2 regions of the Bacillus sp. NP247 genome follow, and region 1 is predicted to be linked to the other one. Evidence: riboswitches for the same ligand, from Rfam matches in the RefSeq annotation. Region 1 holds a riboswitch; the other holds the start of a gene.
The links. A riboswitch is a leader RNA that binds a small molecule or an ion and turns the genes downstream of it on or off. The one in region 1 is predicted to bind cyclic di-AMP.

Region 1 (3,422 bases):
TTTGACTTCTGTTCGAATTGTTAAGAAGCCAAGCTCAAAAGGACAAAGTGTTACATCAATAGAATGTATCTTAAATGGAACGGAAATAAGATTTGTTGTTAAATGTCCATTTAAATTAAGGTCTTTAGAATAGCGCTGTAATCCTTTTTGATGTTCTGAATGAGGAAAGAGAATTTTATTTGTAAATGAAAGATAATATGCTTCCATATTTCGATGTGAAACTTGAAACTTCCCGTAATATGTATTTTCATCTGCAAGATGATCGAGCCGGAAAGGATGAAAATCATTTTTTTGTAAGAAAGGGAACATATTTTGTTCATATCCAGTTTTAAACGAAAACGGGAATATAAATTGAAATATAGCTGTTGTTACATCTTTTTCTTCGATTGTTTGTATTGCCTCCATTTACATTGTTTCCTTTCCATATAAGCTATAGAAACAACATGCCCAATTTACCTTGAAAATAACCTCTCGTTTTCACTAGATTAAGAATGAAAATTCAGCTTATTTAATAGGAGACATGTATAATATTATGTATACTAAAACTAGTGTGATTGTTTTATGAAAAGGGGGATGTTGTATGCGCATTTTAGTATTAGGAGCTGGTGGCGTCGGTGGATTTTTTGGTGGCCGATTAGTAGAAAAGGGAGAAGATGTTACATTTCTCGTTCGCAGCAAAAGAAAACAGCAATTAGAGGAAAAAGGACTTGTTATTCGTAGTGTTAATGGAGATTTTTCATTTCAACCGAAATTGATAACGAAAGAAGATAGAACTTCTCCATTTGATGTGATTTTATTTTCAACAAAGGCGTATCATTTAAATGAGGCAATCATAGATTTGAAGCCTTTCGTAGGAGAAAATACTGTAATAATCCCGCTGTTAAATGGTATCGCTCATTTATCACTATTACAAAAGGAATTCGGCGGGGAAAAAGTAATGGGCGGTTTATGCTTTATTGAGACGACGTTAAACGATCAAGGAGAAATTGTACAAACTAGTGCTGCAAACAGACTTGTATTTGGAGAAATTAAGCTTCAAGATTCAGAGAGAATAAAACGTATTTCTAAAGCATTTGCAGATACGAAAGCTAGTTTTGTTTTCAGTGAAAATATTACGCAAGATATGTGGCATAAATATTTATTTATTACTGTCATGTCAGGCGTTACAACATTAATGCGTGCACCAATAGGACCAATTCGTGAAAGTGAAGGTGGACGTGAATTTACCCGAAATTTATTTGAGGAATCTGTGCAAATTATGAGGGCATTAGGAGCTCCAGTTAAAGATAATATTGTTGAGGAACATATGAAAACAATTGATAAAATTTCTTATGATATGAAGTCCTCGATGCAGCGTGATATGGAAAAAGGTTCGTTTATTGAAGGGAAGCATTTGCAAGGATACTTACTGGATTTAGCAGAGCAAATTTCTTTAGAAGTACCATTACTAGGAGCGGTATATCAAAATCTGAAGGTGTATGAAGAAATGACATTTAACAAATCCGTAATGGAATTAGATGTATGAAATAATAAAAAAGATAGCAATATATAAGTGTATTGCTATCTTTTTTATTTGAGTATGACAAATTATTTGTTTCTTTTAATTCTTTTTGTCAAATTTACTTCCTGTTCACGTTTACCATATAACTGATTAATTTCATTTGCTACTGCATCTAAATATGAGTCAGAAAAAAGCGGTTTCTTCTTTTTAGACATACGGGTCTCCTTTAAGGTTTTTTTAGTATTCATTATGTATATTTATCGGCGGATTATGCGCAATCATTTTAAATTTTTTATTTTTAAAAATTTTTGTTTACATTTTGAAAATAAAGGAGTATTATAATCCACAGTTTCAATTTTCTAAATCGCTTAAACCGCATGGTGCGGGGGACCCGTTTAATGAATTAGTGCATAATTCAATGGGGTGAATCCTTGAAAAAGGTAGGGCTACTCAAAGGCCCGAATCCGACAGCTAACCTCGTAAGCGTTATATTGAGAAGGAAGGTGGAGCTTGTGCGACAAAAAAAATAATGTCTACAAGTCTATTTCGTTATGGCTTGTAGACATTTTTTGTTTTCTGAAGAAATAGTTTATCCGCTGTAATTAGCAGAAAAATTCGTGCAAAATTATTGGAGAGTGGACAGCGTTGGTTTCATCTATCAAAAGGTTTTTAATTGGAAGGCCGTTAAAATCAACTGAGTTAGGAGAGCAAAAGCTTAATAAAACGAAGGCGCTAGCAATTTTATCTTCTGACGCATTGTCATCGGTTGCATACGGACCAGAGCAAATTTTAATTGCACTAGCAGGCCTTGGAGCGGTAGCTTATTGGTATTCTATTCCGATCGCTGTTGGGGTATTAGTATTATTGACAGCTCTTATTTTATCTTATCGACAAATTATTTTTGCTTATCCGCATGGCGGGGGTGCATACGTAGTATCAAAAGAAAATTTAGGGATGAATCCGGGATTAATAGCTGGAGGATCTTTATTAGTCGATTATATTTTAACGGTTGCAGTAAGTGTATCTGCAGGTACAGATGCGCTCACATCAGCTTTCCCTAGCTTACATGCACATAATGTAATCATTGCGATTATATTTGTCATATTGATTACCATCTTAAATTTAAGAGGCGTAACGGAATCAGCTTCCGTTTTAGCATATCCGGTTTATTTATTCGTTGTAGCATTATTTATATTAATTGGTGTAGGAATATATAATATTTTGACTGGTCACGTTTCACCCACGCTACATTCGCCAATTGGAACACCAGTTGCGGGAATTAGTTTATTTCTACTGTTAAGAGCGTTTGCATCAGGTAGCTCTGCATTAACGGGTGTTGAGGCGATATCTAACGCAATTCCAAACTTTAAAGATCCTGCACCTAATAATGCAGCAAAAACATTGCTTGCAATGGGTGCACTACTTGCGGTTTTATTTTCAGGAATTGTTTTTTTAGCTTATTATTACGGAATTACTCCAAGTAAAGAAGTAACAGTTGTTTCACAAATTGCTGAACAAACATTTGGACGTAATTTCATGTACTATTTCATACAAGGTACAACAGCTTTAATATTAATTCTTGCTGCTAACACTGGTTATTCTGCATTTCCGCTATTAGCAGTTAACCTTGCAAAAGATAAGTTTATACCGAGAATGTTTACGATTAGAGGAGACCGCCTAGGTTATTCAAACGGTATTATTATACTTGGGATTTCTTCGATTATTTTAATTGTAGCTTTTCAGGGAAAAACAGAACACTTGATTCCGCTATATGCGGTAGGGGTATTTATTCCGTTTACACTTTCTCAAACTGGAATGGTATTAAAATGGCTTCGTGAAAAACCTGAAGGATGGGCTTTGAGATTAACGGTTAATTTAATTGGTGCAGTCATTAGTTTTATCGTAATGAGCATGTTCTTTT
Region 2 (3,422 bases), 1.0 Mb from region 1:
TTACTACTACCGGTCTCATCATTTACCCTCCATTACTTCAATGTAAGAAATTCTGCAATTGGACCTAATACTAACATCGGGAAGAATGTTAACGCACCAACAATTACAATCGTTCCGATGAAGATGCCACCAAATAAACTATTATCCGTACGGAATGTTCCGACTGTTTCTGGTACGACCGTTTTCTCCTTCAGTGAAGCAGAAACAGCTAGCATCGTAATTAAGCTGAAATAACGTCCTAAAAACATAACTAAACCAGTCGTAATATTCCAAAACGGCGTATTATCCCCTAAACCTTCAAATCCAGACCCGTTATTCGCAGCTGACGATGTGTATTCATATACAACTTGCGTTAAACCGTGGAAACCTGAATGAGAAATGGCATCTGTTCCTAAACTTGTTGAAAGAGCTAATGCTGAAAATCCTAAAATAAGCAACGGATGGAATAATATCGTTACCGCAATTAATTTCATTTCCTTACCTTCAATCTTTTTACCTAAAAACTCTGGCGTCCGTCCGACCATTAATCCTGATATAAAGACTGCAATAATTGCATACATGATAATATTGATAAAGCCTGCTCCAACGCCGCCATATACTGTATTCAACATCATATTTACGAGTGGAACTAAACCGCCAATTGGTGTTAACGTATCATGCATCGTATCAACCGCTCCTGTTTCAGCAGCTGTCGTTACTGTCGCGTAAAGTGAAGAAAATACGGTTCCGAATCGTACTTCTTTTCCTTCTGTGCTTCCTTGCACATGCTGGATACCCGTTTGGTTCAATACTGGATTTCCATGTAATTCGGATGTCGTAATCGTTATAAATCCTAGTAAAAAGACCATGAACAGTGATACAAAAAGGATACGGCCTTGCTTTTTATTTCCTACCATTCTTCCGTACGTAAATGGAAGTGCTGTTGGTAATAACATCATAAGCATCATTTGCAAAATATTACTAATTTGTCCTGGGTTTTCAAATGGATGTGCTGAGTTTGCTCCGAAGAAACCACCACCATTATTCCCAAGTTCCTTAATTGAAACGAATGATGCAACTGGTCCACGCAATATACTTTGCTTTGCACCTTCAATCGTATGTGCTGTAACTGCCCCGTCTAACGTTTGTGGTACACCAAGTGCGACAAAGACTAATGCTGCAATAAATGCGATAGGAAGAAACACTCTCGTTAACGCTCTCGTAAAATCAACGAAAAAGTTACCAAGTTCTTTTCCAGCAAGCCCTCTTATAAATGCCATAACAATCGCTAAAGTCGTTGCTGGTGCTGCAAACATTAAAAACGTAATGGCGATTAATTGTGATAAATAAGATAAACCATTTTCACCGCTATAATGCTGCAAATTTGTATCAGCCATAAAACTAATTGCTGTATTAAAAGCGAGCGTAGGCTCCATCCCTGCAATATGCGCTGGATTTAGCGGCAGCACACCTTGTAATCTGAAAATGAAATAAACAACGACAATCATAAACCCGTTTAACAATACTAATGATAATGCGTATTGCTTCCACGTTTGATTGTATGCTTTTACACCCGTAATTTTAAAAATAAGTTTTTCAAAAGGCCCGAATACTTTATCTAGCTTCTTGCTACCTTGAAAAGCTTTCTCTAAATAAATCCCCATTGGCTTTGCTACTAGAATAAACAAGAGCATTGTAATAACGACTGCAACCCAAATCATAATGAATGATTCCCCCTAATTAAAACTTTTCTGGATTTAATAATGCGTATACTAAGTACACCGTAATCGCTGCAACAATAACCGATAAGGCAATCATCATGATTGCTTCCCTTCTTTCACAACTTTATCTGACCAACTTGCAAGACTTACCATCGATGCGACTAACCCAACAAAAATCCCGATCATTACAACATCTAACATAACTACCCCTCACTTTTTGTTAAAATTTGACATTTATTCATCAAAAAAAGAACACTAAGCTCTACTTAGTGTTCGAAGTGAACAACACAAAGTAAACCTCCTCTCTAAACGCTTACGAGGTTAGCTGTCGGATTCGGGCCTAAAGAGTAGCCCTACTTTCAAAACTGAAAGATTCACCCCAAGTGACGATGCACAAAATTGGTTCCCCCGCTCCATTTCTGGAACTCAGCGATTTTAGGTTTTTTTTGGAAATTTCATGAATGATTTATGAGAGTAAATATACTCCTCTATATTTAACTTGTAAAGAGGCAAATTACTTAAAATAAGAAAATATTCCGCCGTTTAAACGCTTACATTACGTATTATTCATATAATTTCATCTATTTTCTTGTCTTTTCTTTCTGTTTCATAAAAATGATCTTTTAAATATGAAATAAAAAGAGCAAATTACATGAAGTGCATAGCTTGTTGCACCCAGCATTCGCTCTTTTTTCATTCAACCTTTATTCTCCTCGTAGAAATGCACGTAAATTTCTTCCACGAATATAAACCTGTGCTAATTCTACATGCAATTCCTCATATTCGATAATATCCGCCTCTAAATACAAAGCATCTTTTGATGGTAATAAAATATATGGCCTTGGAAAAATAGGATCAATCTGTGCCAATTCTTGAACCCTCTCGATCGATACCGCCCAACGATCTGCTACATCTCCAAATAGTAGTACCTTCATCATTTCTTCCCCCGCTCTATTCAAAAAATAAAAAAGAAATATTATCACAGTTCGTAAACACAACAAATTTTGCTCCAATTGTTTCATAGAGCCGCGCTGGATATCTTTTATTTTTTGTAACAACAGTAATAGGCGCTTGAAAAGAAAAACGAATGCGTTCTGTGAAGAAGCTAACTATCGGAAGCTCATCTCCTAATAAAATTACTTTCTTAATCCGCTCACAAATACTAGTAAAATCCTGCTCCTTATTACAGCTATAAGTCGAATCAAATCCACAATTTCTAACTTCAGCTGCTATCTCTTCATTTGCTGTAAAAATAATTAGCTCCTGCTGAAATGCTACTAGCTCTCTTAAACTCTTTACCTTATTTTCTTCTCCAACGCAAATAAGCGTTAATTCCATATACCTCATCCTCCTTAGCATAAAAGAACTCAAACATAGATTGATATTCTCCTATACTAATCAGACCGACGAAGTGATGTATCCATCATGGCACCGTCCTCTCTCAAGACGCTTACGAAGTTAGCTGTCGGATTCGGACTTTGAGAGTAGCCCTACTTTCAACATTGAAAGATTCACCCCTAGTGACGACGCACAAATTGGTTCCTCCGCTCCATACAATTGGACTCAGCGTATTACAAAAAATGTATTCTGGCTGATATATTACTCCTGTATTTTGAAAAAGTAAACATAAAAAAAGCCAGTTAACAAACTGGCTTCTCATGTCTTTATACACGTGTATTATTCATCTTATAAGCAAAATGATTCGTCGGTCCATGGCCACTA

Region 2: it holds a riboswitch for cyclic di-AMP, as region 1 does, so the genes downstream of both, KPL75_RS17940 (SipW-dependent-type signal peptide-containing protein) here and KPL75_RS23300 (APC family permease) in region 1, are expected to answer to the same signal.

The regions. Positions count from the first base shown of each region.
Region 1 is NZ_CP076653.1:4,464,928-4,468,349, forward strand. It holds gene KPL75_RS23290 (hypothetical protein) at 1-405, opposite strand, end outside; gene panE (2-dehydropantoate 2-reductase) at 581-1,525, shown strand; gene KPL75_RS27530 (hypothetical protein) at 1,588-1,716, opposite strand; cyclic di-AMP (ydaO/yuaA leader) riboswitch at 1,857-2,002, shown strand; gene KPL75_RS23300 (APC family permease) at 2,147-3,422, shown strand, end outside.
Region 2 is NZ_CP076653.1:3,431,690-3,435,111, reverse strand. It holds gene kdpB (potassium-transporting ATPase subunit KdpB) at 1-19, opposite strand, end outside; gene kdpA (potassium-transporting ATPase subunit KdpA) at 33-1,700, opposite strand; gene kdpF (K(+)-transporting ATPase subunit F) at 1,720-1,800, opposite strand; gene KPL75_RS17940 (SipW-dependent-type signal peptide-containing protein) at 1,797-1,901, opposite strand; cyclic di-AMP (ydaO/yuaA leader) riboswitch at 1,997-2,142, opposite strand; gene KPL75_RS17935 (hypothetical protein) at 2,405-2,638, opposite strand; gene KPL75_RS17930 (hypothetical protein) at 2,652-3,038, opposite strand; cyclic di-AMP (ydaO/yuaA leader) riboswitch at 3,132-3,279, opposite strand; gene thiD (bifunctional hydroxymethylpyrimidine kinase/phosphomethylpyrimidine kinase) at 3,365-3,422, opposite strand, start outside.